3 regions of the Nonomuraea sp. MTCD27 genome follow, and region 1 is predicted to be linked to each of the others. Evidence: riboswitches for the same ligand, from Rfam matches in the RefSeq annotation. Region 1 holds a riboswitch; each other region holds the start of a gene.
The links. Region 1 has a riboswitch for thiamine pyrophosphate ahead of thiC (phosphomethylpyrimidine synthase ThiC). Riboswitches for the same ligand answer to the same signal wherever they lie in the genome.

Region 1 (9,812 bases):
TCATCGACTACGCCGCCACGAAGGGCGCCATCAACGCCTTCACCTACTCCATGGCCCAGAACCTGGTCGAGCGCGGCATCCGGGTCAACGCCGTGGCGCCGGGGCCGGTGTGGACGCCGCTGATCCCGGCCACGATGCCCGAGGAGAAGGTGGGCAAGTTCGGCGAGCACGTGCCGATGGGCCGGCCGGCCGACCCGGACGAGATCGCCCCCTCGTACGTGTTCTTCGCCTCCGGGCGCATGTCGTCGTACTACACCGGCGAGGTGCTGGCCCCCGTCGGCGGGGAGACCCTGCCGGGCTGATCGACGTAGACGGTGCCGCCGCGCTGCCGGAACTCGGCCGACTTCTCCGCGAAGCCCGCCTCCCGGATGTCGTGGCTGATCCGCATCGAGCAGAACTTGGGCCCGCACATCGAGCAGAAGTGCGCGGTCTTGGCAGGTGCGGCGGGCAGCGTCTCATCGTGGAAGGACCGCGCCGTGTCGGGGTCGAGCGAGAGGTCGAACTGGTCCTCCCAGCGGAACTCGAACCGCGCGTCCGACAGCGCGTCGTCCCACGCCTGCGCCTGCGGGTGCCCCTTGGCCAGGTCGGCGGCGTGGGCGGCGATCTTGTACGTGATCACGCCGGTCTTGACGTCGTCCTTGTCCGGCAGGCCGAGGTGCTCCTTGGGGGTGACGTAGCAGAGCATGGCGGTGCCGAACCAGCCGATCATGGCGGCCCCGATGCCCGAGGTGATGTGGTCGTATCCGGGGGCGATGTCCGTCACCAGCGGGCCCAGCGTGTAGAACGGAGCGTCGTCGCAGAGCTCGCGCTGCAGGTCCACGTTCTCCTTGATCTTGTGCATGGGCACGTGCCCGGGGCCCTCGATCATCACCTGGACGTCGTGCTCACGCGCGATCGCGGTCAGCTCCCCCAGCGTGCGCAGCTCGGCGAACTGGGCCTCGTCGTTGGCGTCGGCGATCGAGCCGGGCCTGAGCCCGTCGCCGAGCGAGAACGACACGTCGTAGCGGGCCAGGATTTCGCACATCTCGGCAAAGTTCTCGTACAGGAAGCTCTCGCGGTGGTGCGCCAGGCACCAGGCGGCCATGATCGAGCCCCCGCGCGAGACGATCCCGGTCTTGCGGCGGGCGGTGAGCGGCACGAACTCCAGCCGCACCCCCGCGTGCACGGTCACGTAGTCGACGCCCTGCTCGCACTGCTCGACCAGCGTGTCGCGGTAGACCTCCCACGACAGCGCCTCCGGCCGGCCCTTGACCTTCTCCAGCGCCTGGTAGATGGGCACGGTGCCGACCGGGACGGGCGAGTTGCGCAGGATCCACTCGCGCGTCTCGTGGATGTCGTCGCCGGTGGACAGGTCCATGATCGTGTCGGCGCCCCAGCGCGTGGCCCAGGTCATCTTCTCGACCTCCTCCTCGATGGAGGAGGTCACGGCGGAGTTGCCGATGTTGGCGTTGATCTTCACCAGGAAGTTGCGGCCGATGATCATCGGCTCGGACTCGGGGTGGTTGACGTTCGCGGGGATGATGGCCCGGCCCGCCGCGACCTCCTGCCGGACGAACTCGGGGGTGACGCCCTCGCGCACGGCCACGAACTCCATCTCCCTGGTCACCAGCCCGCGCCGGGCGCAGGCGACCTGCGTGACCGGCTCGCCCGCCGCCCCGCGCTCGTGGATCCACCCCTCGCGCAGGCGCGGCAGCCCCTGCCGGAGGTCGGGCCGGAAGGACGGGTCGGTGTACGGGCCCGAGGTGTCGTACAGCGTCACCGCCGAGCCGTCGGACAGCCGCACCTCGCGCATCGGCACGCGCAGGTCGCCGTGGTAGATCTTGGTGAAGCGCGCGTCAGTCATCGCGCAAACTCCCTTCGCCGGCATTACCCGGAGCAGGTTCTGGCGGTCGGCGGCTGTCAGCCGTCCTCTCAGCCCGGTCTCCACCGGGCTCCCGCGTTGGACGGCGAAGATCGTACCCAGATGTGCCCCCGGCCGAAACCCGCGCGGCGAGGTTTGACGAGCGCCCTCGGCGGTAGGCTCCCCATCAGGGGAAACATGAAGAGAATCGCCGCTGTCGCAGGACTACTCGTCGTGATGGCCGCGTCCGGCGCCACCGCCGCCGCCGGGGACGGCATCGATCAGCACGAAGTAAGCCAGGAACAGTACGACACCCTGATCGCCCAGTGCCGCTACGCCGACACCGGGAAGGCGAAATGCCGGGCCGCGGTCAGAGAGATGTACCGCGTCGGCAGAACCGACAGAAGCCTCGACTGCCGGTCCTACTCCGGCGTGACCGTCTGCGGCACGCTGCGGCTCAGCAGGTCCGAACGCGCGTGCGTCCGTGACTCGGAGGCCCAGGGGCTGCCGTTCCGCCGCGCCGAGGTGGAATGCTACGCGCTGTCCTGAGGGGGCTGGGACGTGATCATCGTAGGGGTGGACGGCTCCCGCACCGGCCTTGAGGCGGCCGGGTGGGCCGCGGCCGAGGCGGAGCTGCGCCAGGCGCCGCTGACCGTCGCGCACGCCGTACCGAAGTGGGTGTGCGAGCAGGGCGCCGTCCGCTACGCCGAGGTGGCCCGGTGGATGCGCGACGGCGCGAACACGGTGCTCACCTCGGCGGAGGAGCGGGCCCGCCGGGAGTGGCCGCAGGTGCGGGTGGAGGGCGTCCTGCTGCCCGGCGATCCCCGCTCCGCGCTGGTCAAGGCGTCCGAGGGGGCCGAGCTGCTGGTCGTCGGCAGCCGCGGGATCGGCGGCGTCCGGGGGTTGCTGGTCGGGTCGGTCGCGTACGGAGTGTCCGCGCACGCGCGTACGAACGTCGTACTGATCCACGGGCGCCCCGACACCCCGCGCGGCGAGATCGTGGCCGGGACCGACGGCTCGCCCGGCGCCGGGCGGGCACTGGAGTTCGCCTTCCACGAGGCCGAGCTGCGCGGCGCCCGGCTGCACGCCGTACAGGCGTGGGCCTGGCCGCACGTGAGCGGCTTCGAGCCGGCCGACCGCGAGAGCGAGCAGGACACGCTGCGGAGGTTGAAGGAGTCGCTGACCGCGCACCGGGAGCGGCATCCCGGGGTGGACGTGGTGGCGGAGGTCGTCCACGGGCACCCCATGGAGGTGCTCAAGGAGGCCGCTTCCGGCGCCGACCTGCTCGTGGTCGGCTCGCGCGGGCACGGCCAGCTCGCGGGCATGCTCATCGGCTCGATCAGCCAGGCCCTGCTCCACCACGCCCCCTGCCCCCTGGCCGTGGTCCGCGCCTGAAAGTTACATGCGTCGCCCCAGGTCACGCCCCCGCGATGATCGTCTCCCTTTCCGCCGCGAGCCCGCGCTCCTACGATCTGCGCAGGCTACGACGGGAGCAGACGATGCCCAAGACCGGCGCCGCGCTGGCCGCGATGCTGGCCCTGGCCGCCGCGGTGTTGTTCGCCACCACCGCGTCGGCCGGCGCCGCCGCCACCAGGATCATGCCCCTGGGCGACTCGATCACCGGATCCCCCGGCTGCTGGCGGGCCCTGCTCTGGAACCGCCTCCAGAGCACCGGCCACACGAACGTCGACTTCGTCGGCACCCTCCCGCCCCAGGGCTGCGGGGTCGCGCACGACGGCGACAACGAGGGCCACGGCGGCTACCTCGCCACCAACATCGCCGGCCAGAACCTGCTGCCCGGCTGGCTCTCCGCCACCCGGCCCGACGTCGTGCTGATGCACCTGGGCACCAACGACGTGTGGAGCAACATCGCGCCGGCGACGATCCTCGGCTCGTTCACCACGCTCGTCAACCAGATGCGGGCGAGCAACCCCGGCATGAAGATCCTCGTCGCCAAGATCATCCCGATGAACCCGTCCTCCTGCGCGGACTGCGCCCAGCGGGCCGTGAACTTCAACAACGCCATCCCCGCCTGGGCCGCGGCCACCAGCACCGCGCAGTCGCCGATCACGGTGGTGGACCAGTGGACGGGCTTCAGCACGGCCACCGACACCTACGACGGGGTGCACCCGAACGCCGCGGGCGACCAGAAGATGTCCGACAAGTGGTACCCGCCCCTGGTCGAGGCACTGTCCGGCACCGCCACGCCCACCGCCACCACCACGACCCCGCCGCCGCCCGGCGGCTGCACGGCCACGTACAGCAACACCGGTCAGTGGCAGGGCGGCTTCCAGGGCGAGGTCATCGTCAAGAACGCCGGCACCACGCCGATGAACGCGTGGACGGTGGCGTGGACGTTCGCCGACGGCCAGCGGGTCACCCAGCTCTGGGGCGGCACGCTGAGCGCGAGCGGCTCCTCGGTGACGGTACGCAACGCCGGCTGGAACGGCCTGCTGGCGCCCGGGGCCTCCACCGCGTTCGGCTTCCTGGCCTCCTGGAACGGCACCAACACGGCCCCCACGCCTAGTTGCTCAGCGTGATGTCCGCCATCCGGGGCGCCGCCAGCCGTACGTAGTCGTCGGTCGCCAGCGCCACGGAGCGGTCGAGCCGGGCGGCGTTGAAGTAGAGCTCGGGCCGGTCCAGCAGCGAGGGATCGGCGACCAGCTCGAGCCGGGAGTCGTAGCTGAAGGGCAGCACGGTCCCGCTCACGCTCCCGGCCAGCTCCTCGGCCTTCTCCTTGCCGGCGAAGGCCACGTACGTGCCGTCGAGCAGCGCCTTGACCGCCTGGAGGTCGAGCCGGGCATCGCCGGGCACGACGGCCAGCACGTGCCGGGTCTGCTTCTTGCCGACCTTGACCATCACGATCAGGCACTTGGCGGCCTGCGCGACGTCGTGCCCGCGCAGCGCGCTGACCAGCTCCGTACGTCCCTCGGGCGCGTGGTCGATCACCCGATAGCGCGCCCCGGCGGCGTCCATGTCGGCGATCAGGCGCTCGTAGGCGGCGTTCGGCTCACCAGTCACTGCTCAACAACTCCTTCGCGGCGGCGATCCGGCCCTCGTCGCGCTGGTAGAACACCCACTGCTTGATCTTGCGGCCGCGGATCAGCCCCGCCTTGGCCAGCACCTTGAGATGCTCGCCGCAGGTGGGCTGGCTCACGCCGAGCTTCTCGGCGATGAACAGCGAGCAGACCCCGTCGCGTACGAGATCGCCGTCGCGCTGCGGCGGGAAGTGCCGCTCGGGGTCGCGCAGCCACTCCAGGATCAGCAGCCTCTTGTCATTGGCCAGCGCCTTGACCAGGTCGACGTCCAGCACAAAGGCATTATGGCAATTAGCTAATTACCTGTCTACCCGTCGCGTCTACCCGTCGCCCGGAGCCGCGGTCACTTGGCGGCCGTCACCACGGGAGCCCCCTCGCTGGCCTGCACCAGCACGAACCCCTGCCCCCTGAACGCCAGCTGCATGGCCTCCCCGCTCCCCCGCCCGATCAACGCCCCCACCTTCATCGTCCGGTTGACGCCGACCTCCAGCCCCGCGCTCCAGCAGACCGCCGACTGACCATCGGCGAACGTCGGCATGCGAGCCGCGTCGAGCAGCACCGGCGTGCCATGCGTGGTCACCGCCACCCACCCCGTCCCGGTGACCGTGGTGTTGAACAGTCCGCCGGCCGCGACCCCCGCACCCTGCACGCGCTGGATGTCCCAGGAAAGCTGCGGCTGGAAGGCCAGCAGGTTGCGCCCGTTGACCGTGATGCCCTCGTTCTCCAGGTAGAACAGGTGGATGTCGTCGGCGTTGTCAGCGAGATAGAGCAGCCCCTGGCCGCGTACACGCATGAGCGAGCCACCCTCGCCCGTCATGGCCTTCTTGAACATCTTCCCGAGGCTGCCCGCGCCCTCGTAGTCGAAGTCCATCTGCCCCTGGAAGGCGACCATGGACCCCTGCTTGGCCAGCACCTCGTGGGGCAACTGGACGCGGAGCATCTTCCCGTTCTCCAGGGCGAAACCGGGGGGCAGTTGCTGGGGGTCGAGGTTGCCGAAGATCGAGCTGCGCACGTTTTCCAGCCTTTCGGAGAGAGGTGATGCGGCCAGCGTACGGAACAACCCACCCACGCGGATCGAGCCCCCGCTCAGCCCCGGCCAGCCCGACTGCCATCACCCTCGAACACGGCGACGCTCGCAAGCCCGCCGAGCCTCCTCAACACCCACCCCACCCACCAACTCAAGCCCTGGCCCTGGCCCTGGCACCCACGGACACAGGACGGAAACCCACCAGCTCAGGGCCGGGAACCCGCCGCCAGATCCCGAACAACCTGAATCAACTCAGCAGGATCGAACGGCTTGGTCAGATAGGCATCCACCCCGATGCCCCGCCCCCGCATCTTGTCGTCGTCCTGAGCCCTGGCCGTGATGAGCACCACCTTGATGTGACTGGTGGCCTCCTCCGTCCGCAACCTCTGCGCCGTCGTCCACCCGTCCAGGAACGGCATCATCACATCAAGCGTGATGACGTCGGGCATGACGTCGAGCACCCGATCGAGGCAGTCCTGCCCATCCGTGGCGGTCACCACCTCGAACCCCTCCAGGTTCAGGTTCACCGCGATGAGCTGCCGGATGACCTCGTCGTCATCCACGACCAGTACTTTCCCAAGAACCTCACCCACGGGCGCAAAGTTACCTGTAGCGGGCTGGTCACGGGTGGTTTTCGCTGGATGCGTTCAAGGAGCTCTAATCTGGTGCCGAGTGGTGTCGGGATGCTGATAGCCTTATCACTCGTCGCCCCCTTAGCTCAGGGGATAGAGCACCGGCCTCCGGAGCCGGGTGCGTAGGTTCGAATCCTACAGGGGGCACACGACCTTGATCAGCGGTTCCGGCCGCTGACCAGGGCAAACATCACAGGTACGGGCGGGTCTCCAGTCTCACGGAGTCCCGCCCGTTCTCGTTGACGCTCATGGGTTGTGGACCAGGTATGGGCCATGATCAAGCTGCTGATCGAGCTTCGGACGGCGAGACGCCCCATGTCTTCTGTGCGCCTTGAACATGAGCCGCCGCCAGCGTTGAGCGGGAGATCCGCCGAATCCGTTTGATAGCGGATCATTGGCCGCCATCACGACCCATATGGGCTGCCAGCGGTGTACCGGATCACGATGAACGGCAGTCGTTGTGGATCTGTCCAGTCGTTCGAGGCCGGCTGACCGAGGCTCCTAAGGGTGCGGGCCGCTTACGGCAGTGCTTGCTCCTTCCAGGGAGGTGATCGTCCAGGCCGCGACCGACCTGCTGGACGAAGGCGGCGAGAGCGCGCTGACGCTGCGTGCCTCACCATCCGCCTGAGCACCGGCTACGGCCCGGCGCGGTCGTCGACGCCGACCCGCGGGAAGCGCTGCGCGGCGTCGCGCTGGGCCTGTTCGACGCGATCGACGCCCACCCGTGGGTCGGCGCCGAGCTGTCCCGGCAACCGTGGCGGCCTGCGCTGCTCGACTTCTACGAGAGCGTCGGCAGGCTGCTGCACGCGCTCGCCGTCCCCGAGCGAGCGCGCTTCGACGCGGCCGGCGCCCTGGTGAACTACGTCCTCGGCGTCGCCGCACAGAACGCCGCAAGCCGCGGCCGGGGGCGAGACCAGGAGACGGGCCGGGCGGACTTCCTGGCCGGCATCGCCTCCCTGCGCCGGACGTGAGATGAACGGACCGTCGTCGTTCCGGCACCACCGCGGCCGACACCGCTCTGCCGCCCGCCGACGCTCACCGAGCGTCTCACCATCCGAACGCAGGGTTGATCATCAGGCAGGTCCTCCCTAGGGTTCAGGGCCAACCAAGCCATCGCTTGCTGGAGGACTGTTGAAGACCCGTATTCTGAGCGCCGCGCTGGCCATCGCAACATTGAGTGGACTGCTGGTGGCAAGCCCGGCGCAGGCGAGGGACGGAGTGTCTTCCGATCTGTCCCGGTGACAACCTTCCGGTGAAGGCCCGGATCGTATACAAACACACCACCGGAACCTGGCTCACGCTCCCCTGGAAGAAGGACACCAACGGCTGCGCCGACAAGGGCACCAACTTCGGAAACTTCACCCTCTCCCGCTCCCGGTCCATATCGGCGGCCACCCTGGAGCTGTGCGTCTACAACAAAAAGTCTGACTTTCACTGCGTCAACACCACGATTCGCTACAACCAGTACGTACACCCGGGCCGCTGACGCTCAGGCAGGTCACAGCATGTTCCCGATCGGCCCGGGCATCTCGGGGACGGGCTGATCGAGCAGCTCGTCCAGCTCCGCGCGGGTCAGGAGGCGCGCCTCCAGCAGAGTCGTGCAGCAGTCCCGCCAGATCCTGCGCGCCTCGGCGGGCCGGCCCGGCTCGTGCAGGGTCTGGCCGTACCACCAGGCGGCCGCGGCATGGCAGATGCGATATCCGGCTTCGCGGAGGAGGGTCAGCGCGACCTGGAAGGTGTCGGCCGCCTCGGCGAGGCGTCCCGCGTGCATGTAGGCGCGGGCCAGGGTCTCGTGGGACGTGCCCTCCACGTACAGGCTGCCGCTCCACTCCACGACGGCGATCTTCGCCTGAGCTATGGCCTCCTCGAACCGGCGCTGCCGGCAGTGCAGGTGTACGCCGTTGTTGTGGATGGTGCCTCGCGCGTAGGCGTCGCCCGTCTCCTCGGCGATCTCCATGGCGCGGGCGAAGTTGATCCGGGCGAGGTCGAGCTGCCCCAGCAGGGTGTGGATGATGCCGAGGTCGTTGAAGGCGCCGATTCTCCGGTGCGGCAGACCTGCCCTGCCCCAGCACACGACGGTCTGTTTCAGCTGCTCGATCGCCTGCTCGTAACGCCCCTGGTCGCGGTAGGCCCAGCCGAGGAAGCTCGCCGCCTGCGCCTGGCCGGCCCAGTCTCCGCACCGCGCCGCCACCGCGATCGCGTTCAGGTGGACGTCGGCCAGGTGGGTGACCCAGCCGCGGTAGTTGAACGGCCGGTGCAGCCCGAGGGCGGTGTGCGGATCGGCGGACTCGGCCGCCTGGTGCGCCACGGCGAGCAGGTTGGCCCGCTCGGCCACGGTCCACACGTCGACCTCCCCCGCGACGCCCCCAGCCGGCTCTCCCCATGCCGCACCGCCAACCCATGCATGTGCTGATACGAGACCACCGCAGCGACCGAGGTCGTCATCGTCTGCCGGATCCAAACGTCGGCGGGCGCAGCGAAGGCCCTGCTCGGCCTCATCGCTCAACACCGCCCTTGACCACCTCGGTACGGGTCTCGACGATGAGGCGGCCCCGCGGCACCGCAGGTGGAGCCGCCCAACGCTCGACCCCCCCGTCAGACCCAACCCCTGGTCATGACCGCGATCGTGCTTGTCCCGGCTGGGTCGAGGGGGCACAGACCCGGCGGTAGGGCAGCTCGGGGACGAAGCGGTGCCACTCTCCCGGCGACAGCTCATGTCCCGCGAGCGCGCACACCGCCGTCGCCGTCGGTGCCGGATCCATCTTCTCCGCCCGCACCTCACCCCGTACCCCGACCGTGTACAGCAGCCCGTCCGAGGGCGCGAACGCCAGGTCCACCGCCTCCTCTCCAACAGCGAACGCCCCCATGGGACGTCCCGTCGCCACATCCCACAGGCGGACCCCGGCCGGTGTGGACGCCGCCAGCGTGCGGCCGTCGTGGGAGAAGGCGGGCGCCGACGCGGACTTCGCCGCCAGCCGCACCGCCGACGGCCGCCAAGTGCGGGTGTCCCACACGGTGATTCCCGCCGGTCCCGCCATCGCCAGCGATCTGCCGCCGGGGCCGAAGACCGGGACGCCCGCGTCCAGCCGCCGTACCACGCGCCCGGACGGGATCTCCATCACCGCTCCGGTCCCGGTGACCAAGGTCCGGCCGTCCGGGCCGAACGCCACCGGCTGGTTCGCGTGCGCCTCCCGCAGCAGCGTCACCTTCTTCGTACGCCATCGCCACAGCTCCATCGGCGCCTCGCTGCCCTCGTCGATATCGCCCACCTGGGT
Region 2 (9,812 bases), on a different contig from region 1:
GGTCACCCCCGACTCCCGCGCCGCCCTCACCGACCTCGCCATCGCCGCCACCTCCCGCAAAACCTGACCACCCCGCTCCGCTGGCCACCGGGCCTGGACCCAACGCGCCGTAACGGGCCGACGGCCTCGCACCCCGAACACACCTCACGTACGCAGCGCACGGAGACGGCGCACAGGCCCGGGCACAGGCGGCGACCGGACAGGCCACGCTCGAAGGAGGCACGGCACCGCAGCGCGAAGGACGGGCGCGGGAAAGCGGCGCGCGAACACCGGCCGAGGCCCCGAGCCCGCCACCACATCTCCCGGACGTGACGCCCGGAAGGCGGCGCCCGAAGAACGGGCATGGAAGCAACGGGCACGGAAGCTAGGCGCGGCGGTGGGCGCGGAAGCCGGGCGCGGAAGCCGGGCGCGGAAGCCGGGCGCGGAAGCCGGGCGCGGCGGCGGCGCGTGAAAGCGCGCGGGCAAACGGCGATCGGGCAGGCCAGGACCGCGGAGCCGGGGCCGCCAGGACCGCGGAGCCGGGCCCGCGGAGCCGGAGCCGCCGGGACCGCGGAGCCGGGCCCGCGGAGCCGGAGCCGCCGGGACCGCGGAGCCGGGGCCGTTGGAGGCGCCCGCTGTCAGGGCGGGCGCCTCGGGGTCAGCGGGCCGACAGCCGCTTGGCGAACTCCGCCGCCGCGGCCCCGGGGTCGTCGGCGTCGGTGATCGCCCGGACCACCACCGCCCGGCGCACGCCGTACGACATCACCTCGTCGAGGTTGGCGAGGTCGATGCCGCCGATCCCGAACCACGGCCGCGACGTCCCCAGCGACGCCACATGCCTGAGCAGCGGCGGGCCGGGGGCCGGGCGGCCCGGCTTGGTGGGCGTGGGCCAGACGGGGCCGCAGCAGAAGTAGTCGACGCCCTCCTCCACGGCCGCGGCGGAAGCCTCGGCGGCGGAGTGGGTGGACCGTCCGATGACGATGTCGTCGCCGAGTATCTCTCGCGCGACCGTCACGGGAAGGTCGTCCTGCCCCAGGTGGAGCACGTCGGGCCGGGCGGCGTAGGCGATGTCCGCCCGGTCGTTGACGGCCAGCAGCTTGCCGTGCCGGTCGCAGGCGTCGCGGAAGATCTCGAGGAGCGCGAGTTCTTCGCGAGCCTCCAGGCCCTTCTCCCGCAGCTGGATGATGTCCACGCCCCCGGCCAGCACCGAATCGAGGAACTCTGCCAGGTCGCCGCGGTCGCGGCGGCCGTCTGTGCAGAGATAGAGGCGGGCCTCAGAAAGCGAGGGCTTGGGCACGCCGCTTGACCTCGGTATGACGGCCGGCCTTGATCGCCTCTATGGGCGATCCGGGCAGCGACTCGTCTGGGGTGAAGAGCCAGCGCAGCGACTCGACATCGTCGTAGCCGGCGTCCTGCAACACGGTCAGCGTGCCGGGCAGGCCCTTCATCACGTCCTTCCCATCGAGGAACACCGCGGGCACCTGTGGCCCGCCGCTCCCGCGGCGCACGCCGAGGAGCTTGTGGTCCTTGAGGAGCTGCTTGGCCCGCCCGATCGAAAGGTCAAGGCGCGAGGCCACTTCGGGGAGCGTGAGCCACTCGTCGACGAGCTGCTCGGTCTCCCGGTCGATCTGTGCAACAGAAAGCGTCACGAAACCACAACTACCACATGCCGTCCTTGCTCAAACAACACAATCCCGTAGGGGGACTTGTGGATCTACCAGGCGTTCCGCGTCGAGGCGGTGGCCCGCCTCGATGATCCGCCGCCCCTGTACGAGATCGCGCGGCCGGTCCACGGCGAGCACCGCGGCGAGGGTGTCGCCGGCGGTGAGCCAGACGGCCGACCACTTGCCCTCGGGCTCTCCTCGATAGACCAGCCGTTCCCCCGCGGGGTGGTGGCCGGAGTATTGCACCATGTGCCCGAACTGCTCGGACCAGAAGTATGGCACCGGATCGTACACGGCTTCCTCCCCCAGCAGTGTCGCGGCGGCGACCTCGGGGGCGTTGAGCGCGGTGTCCCAGTGTTCCACCCTGAGCCTGACCTGCCAGCGGCGCGACCACCAGGCGGCGCAGTCGCCCACGGCGACCGTGTTCGGGAGCGAGGCGCGCAGGTGCTCGTCGGTGACGACGCCGTTGTGGAGGTCGATGTCGGCGCCGGCCAGCCATTCGACCGCCGGGCGCACGCCGATGCCGGTGACGACCGCGTGGGCCTCGACGAACTCGCCGCCCACCAGCCGCACGCCACCCTCGTCCACGGAGTCGACCATGGTGCCGAGCCGCAGGTCGATGCCGTCGTACCAGCGCTCGGTGCGGGCCCCGATCTCGGTGCCGACGGCGGTCGCGAGCGGGGTCTCGGCGGACTCGATCACCGTCACCTCGCAGCCGGCGCGGCGGGCCGCCGTGGCCACCTCCGCGCCGATCCAGCCGGCGCCGACGATGGCGAGGCGGGCGCCGGGGACGAGCATGGCCCTGAGCTCGTGGGCGTCGTCGATGGTGCGCAGCACGTGCTGGGGGCCGTCGCCGGGCAGCCTGATCGGCTCGGCGCCGGTGGCGATGACCAGGCTGTCGTAGCCGATCTCGCCCTCGGTGGTCTCCACGACGCCCTCGCGCAGCGACTTGGCGCTGACGCCGGGCCAGAAGTCGACGCCCATGGACTCGAGGTCGGTCTCGACGTAGCTGGAGTCGGCGTCGCCGGCCAGGACGGCCTTGGACAGGGGCGGGCGGTCGTAGGGGCGGTGGCGCTCCTGGCCCACCAGGGTGATCCGGCCGTCGAACCCGCGCCCGCGCAGTGCCTCGACCGTACGCACTCCGGCCAGGCCCGCTCCCACCACCACGACATGCTTCACGTTGATGACCATAACGGGGGCGGTGCGTGGACGTCGCACCGAGGCCGTAGGCTGTGGACGTAAGACGCGCGGGAGTCCGGCCGTAACCGGGCTGAGAGGAAGGCTGCACCGGGCCTTCGACCGCAAGACACCTGATCCGGATCATGCCGGCGAAGGGAGCGCATGTGGACGTGATCGTGGGTGGCGGGGTCGTCGGGCTTTCCGTCGCCTGGCGGATGGCCCGTGAGGGGCGGCAGGTCACCGTGGTCGACCCGGCTCCGGGCACGGGTGCCTCGCACGCGGCGGCGGGGATGCTGGCCCCGGTCAGCGAGGTGACCTACACCGAGGCGCCGCTGCTGCGGCTGGGGATGGCCTCGCTGCGCCGCTGGCCCGCCTTCGCCGCCGAGCTCTCCGCCGACGCCGGCCTGGACGAAGCCGCCGGACCGGGCGCGGAGCAGGGGCCGAACCGGCCGGACGCGGGGCAGGGGCCGAACCGGCCCGGCGCGGGGCGAGGGCTGGATCTCCGGTCGGACGGGACGCTCGACGTGGCGTTCGGGGCCGACGACCTGGCGGCGCTGGACGAGCTGGCGGCGTTCATGGACAAGCTGGGCCTGCCGGTCGAGCGGCTGACCGGGCGGGAGTGCCGTCGGCTGGAGCCGATGCTGGCACCCTCCGTGCGCGGCGGGCTGCTGGCGGCCGGTGACGCCTGGGTCGACCCGCGCCGCGTGACGGCGGCGCTGCTGGCCGCCCTGGAACGGAGGGGCGTGCCGCTGGTCAGGGCCCGCGCGACGGGGCTGCTGCGCGAGGGCGGGCGCGAAGGTGGGGCGGTCACGGGCGTGCGCCTGGACGGCGACCCCGCCGAGCTGCGGGCCGAGCGGGTCGTCGTGGCGGCCGGGGCCTGGAGCGCCGAGCTGGCCGAGGTGCCGGTGCGGCCGGTCAAGGGGCAGATCATGCGGTTGCGCTCGCCGCAGCCGCTGCTCGGCCGGTGCGTACGCGGAACCGTGCACGGCTCGTACGTCTACCTGGTCCCCCGGGGCGACGGCGAGCTGGTGGTCGGGGCCACGCAGGAGGAGCTGGGATTCGACACCCGGGTGACCGCCGGCGGGCTCTACGAGCTGCTGCGGGACGCCAGGGAGCTGGTGCCGGGCGTCACCGAGCTGGAGGTCGCCGACGTGGTGGCGGGGCTGCGGCCGGGGACACCGGACAACCTGCCGGTCATCGGGCCGAGCGGGACACCGGGGCTGGCGTTCGCGACCGGGCACCACCGGGGCGGCGTGCTGCTGGCCCCGCTCACGACGGCCATCCTGCTGGGCGAGGAGAGCGAGCTGGCGGCCCTGTGCACGCCGGAGAGATTTCGGGAAATTTCATGATTGTTACCATCAACGGGGCCGCGCACAAGGTGGTCGACGGCATCACCGTGGCGCAGGCCGTACGCATATTGACCGCGGTCACCACCGGAGTGGCCGTGGCCGTGAACGACGAGGTGGTCACGCGCGGCGCCTGGGACTCGACGGCGCTGCGCGACCGTGACCGCGTGGAGGTTCTGACGGCGGTGCAAGGTGGATGATCTGATCATCGCCGGGGAGAAGTTCTCCTCCCGGCTCATCATGGGGACCGGCGGCGCGCCCTCGCTGGAGGTGCTCGACCAGGCGCTGGCGGCGTCGGGGACCGAGCTGACCACGGTGGCGATGCGGCGGCTCGACCCCGGCTCACGGGGCTCCGTGCTGGACGTGCTGCACAGGCGCGACATCAAGGTGCTGCCCAACACGGCCGGCTGCTTCACCGCGGGCGAGGCCGTGCTGACGGCCCGGATGGCCAGGGAGGCCCTGGGCACGAACTGGGTCAAGCTGGAGGTCATCGCCGACGAGCGGACGCTGCTGCCGGACCCGATCGAGACGTTCGACGCGGCCGAGCGGCTGGTGGCGGACGGGTTCGTGGTGCTGCCGTACATCGGGGACGACCCGGCGCTGGCCCGGCGGCTGGAGCAGGCCGGCTGCGCCGCCGTGATGCCCCTGGGGGCGCCGATCGGCTCGGGGCTGGGCATCCGCAACCCGCACAACATCGAGCTCATCGTGGAGGCCGCCGGCGTGCCGGTGATCCTCGACGCGGGCATCGGCACGGCGAGCGACGCCGCGCTGGCGATGGAGCTGGGCTGCGACGCCGTGCTGCTGGCCACGGCCGTCACCAGGGCGCAGCGGCCCGACCTCATGGCGGCGGCCATGAAGGGCGCCGTGGTCGCCGGGCGGCTGGCGCGGCAGGCGGGCCGCATCCCGCGCCGCCGCTACGCCGAGGCGTCCTCCCCGATGACGCCGTGACCCCGGAGGCGCCCGTGACCCCGGTGGCCGTCGTGACCTGGGAGGGGTCGTGTCCGCTTCGCCGGAAGCTGGGACGTTCCAACGGGAACGTCTCCGCATCGGTTTCGGGCGCCCGGGCCCTGCCAGTGGCAAAACGCCCGTAAACTCAGCGGGGTGGATACGACGACTGCGGACCCCCTGGTCGGGCGGCTCCTCGATGGGCGCTACCGCATCGAGAGCCGGATCGCCCGGGGCGGTATGGCGACCGTCTACCTCGCGCTGGACATCCGGCTCGACCGGACGGTGGCGCTGAAGGTCATGCACCGCTCGCTCGCCGAGGACCCGGCCTTCGTCAGGCGGTTCATCGGCGAGGCCAAGTCGGTGGCCAGCCTCTCCCATCCCAACGTGGTGCACGTCTTCGACCAGGGCACCGACAACGACGTCGTCTACCTGTCGATGGAATACGTCCCGGGCCGCACCCTGCGCGACATCCTGCGCGAGCGGGGCAGGCTGCCGGCCCGTGAGGCGCTCGAGATCATGATCCCGGTGCTCGCCGCCCTCGGCGCGGCCCACCAGGCCGGGTTGGTGCACCGCGACGTCAAGCCCGAAAACGTCCTGATGACCGACGACGGCCGGGTCAAGGTCGTCGACTTCGGCCTGGCCAGGGCGATCGAGGCGACCAACCAGACCCGTACCGGCGTGATGATCGGCACGATCGGCTACATGGCGCCGGAGCAGGTCACCACCGGCGCCGCCGACGTGCGCAGCGACGTCTACGCCGCGGGCATCATGCTGTTCGAGCTGGTGACCGGGCAGCAGCCGTACGACGGTGAGACGCCGATGTCGGTGGCCTACCGGCACGTCCACGACACCGTGCCGGCGCCGTCGTCGGTGGTGCCCGACGTGCCGCCGCTGATCGACACGCTGGTGGCGCACGCGACCGCCCGCGAGCCGCACGACCGGCCCGCCGACGCGACCGCGATGCTCGTGGCGGCGGTCGAGGCGCACCGGTTGCTGCCGCGCACGACCACACCGCCGGGCACGGGGCCGGTCTACGCGCACTCCCAGCCGCCGAGGGCCGGGAGCGCGTCGGCCGCCCGGTCGGTGCCGCTGGCCGCCCCCGCCCACACGCTGGTCCAGCCGCGGGCCGAGGTTCCGCGGCGGCGCGGGTTCCGGCCCAACTGGTTCCTGGTGGTGCTCGCCGCCGTGATGGTGGTGGCGGTCGGGCTGACGGGCTGGTATTTCGCGCAGCCCGAATACGTCACCGTGCCCAACCTGGTCGGCAAGAACCTGGCGGTGGCCCAGAAGAACCTCGCCGCGCTCGGCCTGAAGATGCGCGAGGCCGACGGCCATTATGACGAGAAGCTGGCCGAGGGCCTGATCCTGCGGTCCGACCCGGCGGCCGAATCCCAGCTGGAGAAGGGCTCCACGATCACGCTGGTGCCCTCGCTGGGCCCCGAGCGCATCGTGGTGCCCGACGTGTCGGCCATGACCGGCAACGAGGCCCGCGCCGCGATCGCCAAGGCGGGCCTGACGGTCGGCTCCGTCAAGCGCCTGGCCAACCAGGAGGTCGAGCGCGACAAGGTGATCCGCACCTCGCCGCAGGTGGGCGAGAAGGTCAAGAAGAACGCCTCGATCGACATCTACGTCAGCGCCGGGCTCGTCATGCCCGACGTCGGCGGCATGCCGAAGGACGAGGCCGCCGGCTACCTCGGGCAGCAGGGCTTCCAGGTGCAGGTCAACGAGGTCGATGACGACGCCGAGCCGTGCACGGTCATCGCCCAGTCCCCCAAGGCCAAGTCCGAGGTGGACAAGGGCGCGCCGGTCATGATCACGGTGGCGCGCTGCCAGACGGACTTCTGGCAGTGGTTCCGCGGCGACAACGAGGGCCGCGACGACCAGCAGTTCAGCCTGGTGCCCGGGGTGATCGGGAAGAACATCAACGACGCCAAGGCGGAGCTGGAGGCGCTGGGGTTCAAGGTCCGGGTGCAGCGGCTGGGCAACCGGGGCGTGGTGCAGTACCAGCGGCCGCTCCCGAACAGCGAGCGGCCGCCCGGCACCACGGTCTACCTCTGGCAGTGAGCCGGCGAGCGCCCCGGGGCTCCGGGGCGCTCGATGCCGTCAGGCGAGGTGGCCGTGCAGGCGGACGCGGGCCAGGCCGCCGTCCGGGTGGATGTCCACCCGCACGTGCGTCACCGGCTCCGCGTGGCCGAGGCGGAAGCGGTGCGGCGTGTCGGGCTGCAGGCGGGTCCTGGGCAGGAGCTCCACCTCGCGCTCCCCGTCCAGCCCCGTCAGCGACACCGCGCCGGGCGCGTTGAACAGCAGGTTCGTGGTGTCGATCTCGGCCAGCCGGACGATCCCGCGCCCGGCCAGCCGGATGACGAGCCAGTCGTTGCCCTCGCCCCGCCGCCGGGCCGTCTCCCAGCCCTCCGCCTGGTGCCGGGCCAGTCCCGGCGCGATGACGTTGTTGGGCGCGGAGTAGAACTCGTCGGAGCAGGCGGTGACCAGACCGCCGTTGGCGAGGGCGGCCAGGTCGAGGCCGAGGCCCTCGTAGAGGGACAGGTCGGGGCGCACCTCGCCGTGCACCCGCAGGCGGGCGACGCCGCCGTCGGGGTGGATGCTGAGCCGTACGTGCGTGTACCGGGACTCGTCGGCGACCTCGAAGTGGTGCTCGGCGTCCCCCTTGAGGTCGGACCTCGGCACGATCTCCGTCCACGGCGCCGCCAGCAGCTCGGCCGGTGACGGGTAGCCCGCCACGCAGGTGGCCGCCACGGACGCGTGGGGCGGGTAGTTGCCCTTGAACCAGGCGGTGTCGATCACCACGCCGCGGATCACCCCGGGCAGGCCGAGCCGTACGAGTGCCCAGTCGTGGCCGGCTTCGCGGCGGCGGCGGGTCTCCCACCCGTCGTACACCTGCCCCTTGTTGCCGAACGTCGCGGGCGAGAACTCCGGCCGGCCCGGCCGGATCAGGCTCTCCTTCTCGGCGAACGACTCGTCGCTGGCCGCCACGACGGACCCGCCGAGGGTGCGCAGGGCGAGGTCGGGCAGGGTCGTGAAGCGGATCATCTACTGCGCTCCCGGCAGGAATCGTCCGTGCGGCGTGCCGTCCACCGGGTGGCCGCGCAGCCAGGTGGTCAGGACGGCGCCCTTGAGGGTGCGGCCGTGGTAGGGGGTAACGGGGTTCTTGTGGTGGAGGCGGGCGGCGTCGATCAGGTTGTCGGCGCCGGGATCGAAGGCCACCAGATCGGCGTCGTTTCCGACCTTTATCCCGCCTTTTCCGGAGATGCCGGCCAGGGCGGCGGGGTTGGCCGACATCCAGCGGACCACGTCCCCCAGCCGGTGCCCCCGGCGCGCGGCCTCCGTCCAGACGGCTGGCAACCCGAGCTGGAGCGAGGCGATGCCACCCCACGCGGCGGCGAAGTCGGGCACCTTGAGCTCGGCCGTGGACGGCGAGTGGTCGGACACCACACAGCTCAGCACCCCCCGCGCGAGCCCGTCCCACAGCAGGTCGCGGTTGGCCTCGGAGCGGATCGGCGGGCAGCACTTGTACGCGGTCCCGCCCTCGGGCACCTGCTCGGCCGCCAGCGTCAGGTAGTGCGGGCAGGTCTCGGCCGAGACCGCCACGCCCCGGGCCTGGGCGGCCTCCAGGACGTCCAGGCAGGCGGCGCTGGAGACGTGCAGGACGTGCACCCGGCAGCCGGTCTCGGCGGCCAGCCGGACGACCCGCTCGACGGCGCTGCGCTCGGACTCCCCCGGCCGGGAGTCGAGGAACTCCCGGTAGGTCGGCCCGCCGGGCTCGGCCAGCAGCGCCGGGTCCTCGGCGTGCACGACCATCATCCCGCCGAACCCGGCGATCTCCTCCAGAGCCTCCCGCAGCTCGTCGTCGGCCAGCGGCGGGAACTCGTCCACGCCCGAGGGCGACATGAAGCACTTGAACCCGTAGACGCCGCGCTCGTGCAGGGGCGCGAGGTCCTTGACGTTGCCGGGCACCGCGCCGCCCCAGAAGCCGACGTCCACGTGGCACTGCCCCTCGGCGGCCCGCTGTTTGACCTCGAGCGCCCCGGCGGAGACGGTGGGCGGCAGGGAGTTGAGCGGCATGTCCAGGATCGTGGTGACGCCTCCCGCGGCGGCGGCCCGGGTTGCGGAGTCGAAGCCCTCCCAGTGGGTGCGGCCCGGCTCGTTGACGTGGACGTGCGTGTCGACCAGGCCCGGCAGGAGGGCCACGTCACGCAGGTCGATGTCCTCGGTGGCGGGGACCGGGGCGGCGTAGTCGTACAGGGCGGCGATCACCTCGCCCCGTACGGCCACGGCGACGGCCCGCTCGCCCTCCGGCGTGACGGTCCTGCGCGATCTGACGACGGTGTCGAACTCGGTGTCGAATCCGGTCATCCGGTCCCCTCCAGGAGGCGGTCGGCGGCGAGCCGGGAGGCCAGGCGTTCGAGCAGCGGGCCGGCCTCGGCCATGCAGCGGGCCGGGTCGGGCTCCAGGTCCGTCAGGGCGTAGGCGGCCTCGATGCCCGCGGCCTTCAGGTCGGCGTCGCTGAGCGTACGGCGCCCGCAGACGGCCACCACCGGCACGCCCGCCCTGGCGGCGGCCTGCGCCACGCCGACGGGCGCCTTGCCGCGCAGCGACTGCTCGTCCAGCGACCCCTCACCCGTGATCACCAGGCGCGCGCCCTGGACCAGCTCGCCGAACCCGAGCAGGTCGAGCAGGTAGT
Region 3 (9,812 bases), on a different contig from region 1:
ATCTTGGGCAGCATCAGGTCGAGCACCATGAGGTCGGGCGGGTTCGCCAGCGCCCTGCGCAGCGCCTCGACGCCGTCGCCGACGCACTCGACCTCGTGCCCGTCGCGCTCCAGATAGCGCGCCACGACCTCGGAGACCGTGGGATCGTCGTCCACCACCAGGATGCGCGTGTTCACGACTTCACGGTACGGCCGTGGTGCACGTAAGTGACATGTACGTCATTGGTTCGTAAGGCTCGCGGATCATGTCCCCAGGACGTACGGTTGCCTCATGGGTAGAGTCGTGATGCTCGTCATAGGGACCTTGCTGGGTCTCTTCGTGCTGTTCAACTTCTTGCTGCCGATGCTGGTCGGCCTGGTCAAGCTCGCTTTGATCGTCGGTGTGGTCGCTCTGCTCGTCTTCGTCGCGGTCACCGTGGTGGGCAAGTCGCGCTCGCAGTGACGCAGATCCTGTTCGATCCGTGGCTGGTGGGGATCACCATGGTGGCGATCCTGCTGCTGGCCACGTGGGCGGCCACGCTGCTGCCCACGCTCAGCGGAGAGCCGCCGAGCTTCCCGCTGACCTATGCGCGCCGCACGGCCTTCCAGCGGCAGCGCGATCCGGACGCGGCCGGTCGTTCGCGCCCGCGAGCCCCCTAGGCATGCCCCGCTTTCCAGTAAGGCGGGGCTCCCTCTGTGAGACGAGTGAGCCCCTCGTCCGCCTCTCCTAGGGAACAAGGGCTCATGATCGATTCTCTCGTCACCTTTGTCATCGGCATGTCCGGCGGCAGCGCCGCGCTCGGGATCGTGCTGTTCACGCTGGCCGTACGCCTTCTGCTGCTGCCGCTCAACGTGCGCCAGGCCCGTACGATGAAGATCCGCGAGCGGCTCGCCCCCAAGCTGCGCGAGCTGCAGCAGCGGCACGGGCGCAACCCGGAGCGCCTGTCGAAGGAACTGTCCGCGCTCTACGCCAAGGAAGGCACGTCGCCGTTCGCGGGGTTCATGCCGATGCTGGCGCAGTTGCCGTTCATGTGGCTGATGTACCGGGTGGCCACGCATCCGACCGCGCTCGCCGGGCACGACCTTTTCGGGGCTCCGCTGGGGCAGCAGGTGGCGGGGTTGGTAGCCAATTACGGTCTGGTCAGCATGCCGGTTTTGGTCTTTGTATTGGTCATTCTGCTGATCGTGGCGGTGGCGTGGTTCTCCGCCCGGCAGATCAAGGTTCAGGAAGAGCAGCCGGAGCTGATGAAGAAGATCATGCGGCTGCTGCCGTACGGCTCCGTGCTGGCCGCTCTGGTGCTCCCCCTGGCGGCCGGCCTCTATCTGCTCGTCTCCACGGCCTGGACCGTCAGCGAGCGGGCCGTGCTCGCTAGCCGGCCTCTCTGAGTGCCGCCACCTGCCCGTTCATCGATTGACTGGGGGCGGGCAGGATGGCCCATACGGTCGTCGTGTCCCCGTCGTGCCTGACCCCCCAGCTCTCGGCCACGTATTCCACGATGCCGAGCCCCCGGCCCCCGAGCGAGGACAGGGTCGGGCGGCCCGCCCGCGGCTCGGTGGCCGCACCCCCATCGCTCACCGCCACTTCGATGTGATCGTCACTGCGTAGCCAGGCAACCCTCACCATGCCCGACGGCAGCGGATGCGCGTGCCGCAGCGCGTTGCTCAGCAACTCGCTCACCACCAGCACGGCATCGTCGATCGCGGCGGAAAAGACCCCACTGTCCTGCAGGTCAGTGCTCAGACGCTGGCGGGCGACGGCAACGCTGGACGGCGCGTACGGCAGCAGCACCACGCTTGACACACCCACCTCCCCGTTACCTGTGCCCCCCGCGGGAACACTCCCCGGTACGACCGAAATGCCCCGTTACTCAATCCCAGAAACCGCATCTCGATCACAGCTTGTACACATTGGACGATAGATCAGCTCAACCGTGACCACCTCGTTACCGCATCGGTGTGTCGGATCCGATAGTGGAAACGCATCTCAGTACGAGCCGCATTCTGGTGCCTCCTCCAGGCCTCGGATGAGCGCTGACATCTCCGCCCTGCGCCCTGGCGAGACTGCGGACGATGTAGAGACCGAGCCCCACTCCACCAAACCGTCTTCGGTCGCCGCTGTCCACCTGGACGAAGCGCTCGAAGATCCGCTCCCTGTCGGCCGGGGCGATGCCGACCCCCTCGTCGTCGACCACCACGACGACGTTGTCGTCCTCCGGCCACGCCTCGACGCTGATCAGCCCGCCCTTCGGCGAGTACTTGAACGCGTTCTCCAGCAACTGCCCCAGGACGATGTCCGTGGCCAGCGCGTCGCCCAGCACGTACGGCAGCCCGTCCGGCATGACCACCTCGACCCGGTGCCGGTCAGACAGGGCGGGCAGCCCCAGCGTGGCCGCGTCGATCCGCTCGGCCAGGTCGAACTCCTCGATCCGCACCTTGAGCTCGTCGGCCCCGGCCCTGGCGCCCAGCAGCAGGTGGTCCATGAGCTCGCCCAGGGACCTGGCCCGCTCGGCGATCGTGTGCACGGCGGAGCGGCGCTCGGGGTCGCCCATCTTGTCCCAGCGCGAGTCCAGCGTGCTGGCGAACCCCCGCACGATCGTGATCGGCGTACGCAGCTCGTGGCTGGTCGTGGCCAGGAACAGGTCCTTGGCCTCCTCCAGCTCCTTGGCCGCGGTCACGTCGCGGAAGTCGACGACCACCTCGCCGGTCTCCTCGATCTGCGCGCTCACCACGTCCAGCCACCGCCCGTTGTCCATCTGGGAGGTGACCTTCTCGCCCGGCTTGGGCAGCGGGAACGGCGGCGGCCCGCCGATCACGGACGCGGCGGGCAACGCGGTCAGCTCGGCGGCGGCCGGGTTCCACCGCACCACGTGGCCGGCCTGGTCGAGCACGGCGATGCCGTCGGCGCTGGCGTCGAACACGGCCCGCTCGTGCGCCCGCTGCCGCACCGCCTCCTGGTAGGCCACCGCGTTGCCGACGGCGATCCCCGCATGCCCGGCCAGCAGCTCCAGCAGCTCCAGCTCCAGGTGCCCCGGCCTGCGCCGGGCGAACAGCGAGTAGAGCGCGCCGTACGGGCGCCCGCCGACCGCCGCCAGGCCGAGCGCGATCGTGTGCAGGCCGTTGAGCCGCGCCCACACCAGGTCGTCGAGCCCGTCGGACTCCAGCATCACGGTCTTGCCGGTGCGTAAAAGCTTGTCCACGAGGCTCGTACGCAGGTCGCTGGTGGCGCCCCTGATCGTGTCCGGCAACTGGTACGTGCTGACCACCCGCAACCTGTCACCCTCGATCAGCACGAACCCGCCCGCGTCCGCCCCGGTGAGTTCGGTGAGGTTGGCGGAGATCCGGTCGAGCACGGCCGACAGCTCCAGCTCGGAGTTGATGTCGCCGACCACGTCGGTCAGCCGGCGCACGAGCCTGGCCCGGCGCGCCATCCGGTTCCTGGCCACCTCGTCGGCCCGGGCGGGGTGGTAGACGCACACGTAACCGCCCACGGCGTTGCCCAGCCGCAGGGCGCTGATGTCCACCCGCAGGTCGAGCACCGTGCCGTCGCTGCGCACGCGCTTGGTGCGCAACGACACGGGCTCCCCCGTGCGTACGCGTTCCAGCACGGCGTTGTGCTCGGCGGTCAGCTCGTCAGGCACGATCGGCGCCCTGCGCCCGAGCAGCTCCTCCGCCGGCCACCCGAACACGCGCTCGGCCGCGGCGTTCCACACCAGCACGCTCTGGTCCCGATCGAGCGCCACGACGGCGTTGGGCGAGCTGGCGAGCGCCGCGCGAGCGATCTCATCGTCACTACCGGCCCATTCGTCCCCCACACCTCCATAGTGCACGTGGCGCGGTGGGTGCGTCGGGCGATCCGTCCGATACGCTGCGGTCACGGTAATTCCTGGCGGGTGGGAGGGTGAGGGGTATGTCGAGCAACGATCTCGATGCCCTGCTGCGGGTGACCTCCAGCACCTATCGGGGTGACACACCACCGGACATCGCCTTCGGCACCTACGACGGGGCCGTGGGCAGGATGGTGCTGGCGGTGACCGGCAAGGGCATCGCCGCCTGCAGCTTCGAGCCGGAAAACGACGTCTTCGAGCTGGTCAGCAGGCATGTGGGCAGGTTCATCGGGCCCGACGCGCGACGCCTCGACCCGGTGCGCAGGGAGCTCGACGCCTACTTCTCGGGGCGGCTGCGCGCGTTCGCCACGCCGGTGGACCTGACGCTGGCCACGACTTTCGCGCGCACGGTGCTGCAGAAGACCATGGCGGTCCCCTATGGCACCACCACCACGCTGGAGCAGATCGGCGAGAGCATCGGCCGGCCGCGCGCGCTGCGGGCGATCGGCAACGCGCTGGCCTCCAACCCCATCTGCGTGATCGTGCCCTGCCACCGGGTGGTGCGCGAGGACGGCGCGCTCGGCGACTACGCGGGGGGCGCGGCCGCCAAGCAGCACCTGCTCAACGTCGAGCGGCGGACCGCCGGGCCAGCAGCCCGATGAGCAGCGTCACCAGCGCGGCCACCAAGGCACCGCCCAGGGCGCCGTTCATCCACGGCTGCCGGACGAAGCCGAGGACCTCGCGCACGCCCGCCCACCACGCGTCCCACTGGGGGATCGTCGGCGTCGAGGTCGTCAGCCAGTAGGCGGCGAAGCCCAGCGCCCACGGCACCAGCATCGACCAGCGCGAGGGCGCGTCCTCCGCGGTGTTCCAGCCCGTGCCGCGGCGCAGCAGGAAGTAGTCCACGGCGAGCACCGCGAACATCGGCACGAACACCGCCCCGATCAGGCCGAGGAACACCCCGTACGAGGTGACGTCCACCAGCAGGGCGATCACCACGGTGAGCACGCCGATGCCGACGGAGAAGACGCGCCGGTCCATCCGCGGCATCAGGTTCTGCAGCGAGACCGTGGTGGAGTAGACGTTGGCGAAGGACTGGTCGGTCTCGCGCAGGACCAGGATGCCGAAGAACAGCGCGCCCAGCGGCACCGCCACGAACGGCCCGAACACCGACGTCTGGTCGGCCTGCACCCCGGCGGCGCCCGCGAGGGCCACCGCGTACACGCCCAGCCCCAGACACGCCACCTGGGCCAGGGTGTATCCGCCGACCACGCCGGTGAAGGCGGCCCTGCTGGAGCGCGAGTGGCGGGCGAAGTCGGCGGCCATCGGCACCCAGGACACCGAGAGCGCGATCACGTAGTCGACCGCGGCGGGGAAGGCCGTCCAGCTCCCGCCCTCCGGGGAGGGGGCGTCGCGCAGGAAGAACACCGTGAACCAGATCATCGCGATGATCACGCCGACGGTGACGTACCGGCGCAGCAGCCGGATCGACCCGAGCGGCCAGATCGTCAGCGCGGTGGTCAGCACCCCCGCCACGACCACCCACACCTGGTACGGCACCGAGCCGAAGATCGCGGTGGCACCCTTCGCGATCACCCAGAGCTCGAAGGCCCCCCAGCCGATCATCTGCACGATGTTCAGCACCGTGGGCACGTAGGAGATCCTGGCCCCGAACAGCCCGCGCAGCAGCACCATCGCCGGCTGCCCGGTCTGCGTGCCGGGGATGGCGGACAGGCCCACCATGGCGGTGCCGATCAGGCTGCCCACCACCGTGGCCACCAGCACCGCGGCCAGGCTGAGCGGGGCGTCGCCGAGCGGGTTGAGCAGGAGCAGGGCTCCGGAGAAGCCGAGGAGGCTGACCCCGAGGTTCGCCCAGAGAGCGCCCTGGTCGAGCACGCCGAGGGTCTTCGGCGGGCGGCCTTCGAGGGTCAGCGGAACTTCTTCGACGCCATGCGTCATCGCACACTCCCTACGCCGGCATTACCCGGACAGGTTCATGCGGTCGGCAGCAGCAGTAGCTACCCTCTCAGCCTGGTTGCCCCAAGCTCCCGCGGGGGTTGGTACACGAAGCCGGGATCATCCCAGCTCGCGCCCCCATGATGCACCATTCGTCCTAGATCGGCCACCACCGGGTAGCTGCCATCGCGCCCTCGGGAGAGTCCGTGCAGGTCCGCAGGACGAACAGCTGGCCTCTCGCACCGCGTCGGCGGGCTGCCCACGCACGCATTCTCCAAGCCACGCTGTACATCACTGCCGGGCGACCAGGCATATTCCCGGCATATTCCACGGTGCTGCCGAGGAGTGCAACGATCGCTCCGGTGAACCTCGGGCCGTATTCCACCCCCCTGGAACCAGGCGAGGCGACCCTGACCCGCCCGGGTGTGGCCGGAAAGCCCATCGTCATCAGAGACGACGACATCCGGCACCCCGGCGCCACCTGTGCGGTGCTCACCGCCTTCGAAGACGTCACCTCGCACGTCTCCCCCGCGGCCACGCGGGAGAGCTGAAGTTCACGTTCCACGGCCAACCGAACCAACCGAGACATCTCTTGCTGGAGGACTGTTGAAGACACGCATTCTGGGCGCCGTGCTGGGAATCGCAGCGTTGAGCGGGCTGCTGGTGGCAAGCCCGGCGCAGGCGGCCGACGGAGTGTCCTCCGCCCGCGTGGAAAACCCGGACAGAGCCGGCGCCGGGTACGTCCGGACGACCGTCGACTTCGTCAGCCGGACGAGGGTCGTCTTTCGGAACTTCACGGTGCGCGACATCTGCCCCGCTGACAACCATGGGGTGCGGGCCCAGATGGAGTGGACGCACACCGACCTGACCACCGGGTACAGCGCCTGGAAGGTGGACACCAGCTGCGGCTCCCACGGCACCAACTTCGGAAACTTCGTCCGCACCGGCCCCAAACCCATACGGGTGGTCCGCGTGAGGGTGTGCATCTACAAGCGATCAGGCCAGCACCTGGCTTGCGACTACAGCCTGTCCCGAGACAACCAGTACACCTGAGCCGCTGACGCTCAGGCTCTCAGCTGGTCGGCGTAGGCGGTAACCGAAGGCGTCGGCGAGCAGGGCGAGTTCGCCGTGACCGGAAGCGAAGCTGGAACGTACGCCGCCGGCCTGCCGAGCTCGGCCTCGCCGTCGGAGGAGAAGGCGGCGTGGATGGTGAATCTCGCGCTGCAACTACTCGAAGGCGATCTCCATCGACCGGGCCCGGTGCCGCACCGCGGTAACGCCGCCTCATGCCACGAAGGGCTCCTGGCCCGTCTCGCTGACCATCGGCCGGCGCGCGGACTCCCACGACTGCATGCCGCCCCCGACGTTGACCGCGTCGCGCCCGAGCTGGTTGAGCCAGGCCGCGACCTGCAGCGAACGGCCGCCCACCCGGCACACGACGTAGACCGTCCGGTCGCCGGGCACCTCGTCGACCCGGCCCTGGATCTGCGTCATGGGGATGTGCACGGCTTCGGGCGCGTGCCCGGCCAGCCATTCGTCCTGCTCACGGACGTCGAGCAGGTAAGCGTCGGCGGGAACGGCGTTGGCCTCGATCTCAGGAACGGTCATGGCTCCATCATCTCGCGCCGCGAGTCGTAGGCCGCACGCGCCTCCGCGATCTCCGCCTGGTGCTCCTCGGTCCACGTGACCAGGGACTTGATGGTCTGGTGCAGCGTACGGCCGAGCGGCGTCAGCGCGTAGTCCACCCGGGGCGGCACCACGGGGTGAACCGTGCGGGTGACCAGGCCGTCGCGTTCGAGCTGGCGCAGGGTGACGCTGAGCATGCGCTGGCTGACGCCGTCGATCTCGCGGCGGAGCTGGGTGAAGCGCAGGCTCTGGCAGTCGAGCAGGGCGATCACCAGCAGCGACCACTTGTCCGCGATGCGGTCGAGGATCTGCCGGACCTCGCAGTCCTCGCGGGTGTCCCACTGGCGTACGTCGTAGTCGTCGTCCACGGTGCCTTCGCAGTAACTGAGTGATCTCAAAGTGCCGTCTTCCACGACATTTCATCCTGGCCCATGATGTGGACGGTTACAAGAGAGAACTGACATGCCGAGAAGTAACCGGGGGTTTGTTGTGTCTGTGCCCGCCCGTTCCTGGGGCGTACTGATCGTTTTGTGCGGTGCCATCTTCCTGGAGGGCATCGACGTGGCCATGCTGAACGTCGCCCTCCCGTCCATCCGGGCCGACCTCGGGCTTTCCACCAGCATGCTGAGCGGGGTCGTCAGCGCGTACGTGCTGGGGTACGGCGGTTTCATGCTGCTCGGCGGCCGGGCGGCCGACCTGCTGGGCCGGCGGCGGATGTTCCTGCTCTGGCTGGTGGTGTTCCTGCTCTTCTCCGGTCTCGGCGGCTTCGCGACCGAGGGCTGGGTGCTGCTGCTGGCCAGGTTCGTCACGGGGGTGGCCGCCGCGTTCATGACCCCGGCCGGCCTGTCCCTGATCACCACGAACTTCCCCGAGGGCAGGCAGCGCAACCGGGCCCTGCTCATCTACGCGGGCACGGCGGCGGGCGGGTTCGCGCTCGGGCTGGTGATCGGCGGCCTGCTGACCGCGATCGGCTGGCGCTGGGTGTTCTTCGCCCCCGTTCTGCTCTCGCTGGTCATCCTGCTGGCCGCGATCCCCCTGCTCAAGGAGCCGGCCACGGACCGCCCCGCGGTGCGGGGGTTCGACGTGGCGGGCGCGGTGAGCATCACGGGGGCGATGATGCTGCTGGTCTACGGTGTCGTACGCCTGGAGCACCCGTCCGACGGCCTGCCCCTGACCGTGGCGGTCTTCGCCGCCGGCCTGGCGCTGGTCGCGGCCTTCGTCGCCGTCGAGCGCCGCTCCGCCGTCCCGCTGGTCCGCCTCGGCATCCTGCGCTCGGGCCCGCTCGTCCGGGCCAACCTGACGGCCGCCCTGCTCACGGCCTCGTTCTTCGGCTTCCAGTTCCTGGTCACGCTCTACCTCCAGGAGTTGCGCGGCTGGTCCACCATCCAGACGGGCCTGGCCCTGCTGGCGGCCGCCGCCGACGTGGTGCTCGCGCCCACGCTCACGCCGTGGCTGGTCAACCGGTTCGGCAACGCCAAGGTCGTGCTCGGTGGCCTGCTGTCGGGCCTGCTGGCGTACGCGCTGTTCCTCGGGGTGGGCCTGGACTGGGCGTACGCGGCGATGCTGCCGTCGATGCTGCTGATCGGCCTGATGTTCGCCTTCGTCTACGGCCCGCTGACGATCGTGGCCACAGACGGTATCGCCGAGCACGAGCAGGGCCTGGCCGGCGGGCTGATCAACTCCTCGTTCCAGTTCGGGGCGGCCCTGGGTCTGTCCCTGGTGACCGCGGTCAACGTGGCCGCCCTGGGCACGGCGACGGGCGCCGAGGCGGGCCTGGCCGCGATGCGGACGGCCCTGGTGGTGCCCGTGACGGCGACCCTGCTGGCCGCGATCATCGCCGCCGCCGGCCTGCGTTCCCGGGTCCGCGACGAGAACCGGGTGCTGAGCGGCAGCGCTACTTGAGCAGCTTGGACAGGCGGCGGTCGGCCAGCGGCTTGCCGCCTGTCTGGCACGTGGGGCAGTACTGCAGCGATGAGTCGGCGAACGAGACCTCGCGGATCGTGTCGCCGCACACGTCGCAGGGCTGTCCCGCACGGTTGTGGACGCGCAGCCCCGACTTCTTCTCCGCCTTGAGGTCCTTGGCCGCCAGCCCGTGCGCGCGCTCGACGGCGTCTCTCAGCGTGGTCACGATGGCCTCGTGCAGGTCGGCGACCTGCACGTCGGTCAGCGTCGCGGCGATCTTGAACGGGGACATCTTCGCCGCGTGCAGCACCTCGTCCGAATAGGCGTTGCCGATGCCCGCGATGATCTTCTGGTCGCGCAGCAGCCCCTTGATCTGGGTGCGGTTGCCGCCCACGATGTGCTTGAGCGCGTCGACGGTGAACGTATCGGCCAGGGGGTCGGGGCCGAGGGCGGCGATGCCGGGGACATCGTCCGGATTTTTCGTGACGTAGACGGCGAGGCGCTTCTGCGTCCCCGCCTCGGTCAG

Region 2: another riboswitch for thiamine pyrophosphate. It lies ahead of ACBJ59_RS06225 (FAD-dependent oxidoreductase); the one in region 1 lies ahead of thiC (phosphomethylpyrimidine synthase ThiC).
Region 3: another riboswitch for thiamine pyrophosphate. It lies ahead of ACBJ59_RS12630 (purine-cytosine permease family protein); the one in region 1 lies ahead of thiC (phosphomethylpyrimidine synthase ThiC).

The regions. Positions count from the first base shown of each region.
Region 1 is NZ_JBGNUW010000009.1:270,088-279,899, reverse strand. Features, by position in the region: gene ACBJ59_RS27050 (SDR family oxidoreductase) at 1-302, shown strand, start outside; gene thiC (phosphomethylpyrimidine synthase ThiC) at 251-1,843, opposite strand; TPP riboswitch at 1,836-1,948, opposite strand; gene ACBJ59_RS27040 (hypothetical protein) at 2,039-2,389, shown strand; gene ACBJ59_RS27035 (universal stress protein) at 2,402-3,235, shown strand; gene ACBJ59_RS27030 (cellulose binding domain-containing protein) at 3,271-4,380, shown strand; gene ACBJ59_RS27025 (YbaK/prolyl-tRNA synthetase associated domain-containing protein) at 4,364-4,861, opposite strand; gene ACBJ59_RS27020 (ArsR/SmtB family transcription factor) at 4,851-5,153, opposite strand; gene ACBJ59_RS27015 (AIM24 family protein) at 5,222-5,890, opposite strand; gene ACBJ59_RS27010 (response regulator transcription factor) at 6,112-6,498, opposite strand; tRNA gene ACBJ59_RS27005 (tRNA-Arg) at 6,613-6,684, shown strand; gene ACBJ59_RS27000 (hypothetical protein) at 7,146-7,508, shown strand; gene ACBJ59_RS26995 (hypothetical protein) at 7,790-8,023, shown strand; gene ACBJ59_RS26990 (tetratricopeptide repeat protein) at 8,036-8,881, opposite strand; gene ACBJ59_RS26985 (protein kinase) at 9,150-9,812, opposite strand, start outside.
Region 2 is NZ_JBGNUW010000002.1:360,936-370,747, reverse strand. Features, by position in the region: gene ACBJ59_RS06245 (polyprenyl synthetase family protein) at 1-67, shown strand, start outside; gene thiE (thiamine phosphate synthase) at 638-1,276, opposite strand; gene ACBJ59_RS06235 (Rv2175c family DNA-binding protein) at 1,254-1,628, opposite strand; gene ACBJ59_RS06230 (NAD(P)/FAD-dependent oxidoreductase) at 1,659-2,822, opposite strand; TPP riboswitch at 2,881-2,997, shown strand; gene ACBJ59_RS06225 (FAD-dependent oxidoreductase) at 2,987-4,171, shown strand; gene thiS (sulfur carrier protein ThiS) at 4,168-4,368, shown strand; gene ACBJ59_RS06215 (thiazole synthase) at 4,361-5,116, shown strand; gene pknB (Stk1 family PASTA domain-containing Ser/Thr kinase) at 5,270-7,177, shown strand; gene alc (allantoicase) at 7,217-8,161, opposite strand; gene allB (allantoinase AllB) at 8,162-9,484, opposite strand; gene ACBJ59_RS06195 (glycerate kinase) at 9,481-9,812, opposite strand, start outside.
Region 3 is NZ_JBGNUW010000004.1:110,529-120,340, forward strand. Features, by position in the region: gene ACBJ59_RS12595 (response regulator transcription factor) at 1-176, opposite strand, end outside; gene ACBJ59_RS12600 (hypothetical protein) at 271-441, shown strand; gene ACBJ59_RS12605 (DUF6412 domain-containing protein) at 438-638, shown strand; gene ACBJ59_RS12610 (membrane protein insertase YidC) at 723-1,364, shown strand; gene ACBJ59_RS12615 (ATP-binding protein) at 1,348-1,770, opposite strand; gene ACBJ59_RS12620 (ATP-binding protein) at 1,922-3,790, opposite strand; gene ACBJ59_RS12625 (methylated-DNA--[protein]-cysteine S-methyltransferase) at 3,886-4,464, shown strand; gene ACBJ59_RS12630 (purine-cytosine permease family protein) at 4,424-5,761, opposite strand; TPP riboswitch at 5,752-5,864, opposite strand; gene ACBJ59_RS12635 (hypothetical protein) at 6,121-6,309, shown strand; gene ACBJ59_RS12640 (hypothetical protein) at 6,389-6,811, shown strand; gene ACBJ59_RS12645 (rhodanese-like domain-containing protein) at 7,043-7,366, opposite strand; gene ACBJ59_RS12650 (winged helix-turn-helix transcriptional regulator) at 7,363-7,782, opposite strand; gene ACBJ59_RS12655 (MFS transporter) at 7,913-9,286, shown strand; gene ACBJ59_RS12660 (Fpg/Nei family DNA glycosylase) at 9,279-9,812, opposite strand, start outside.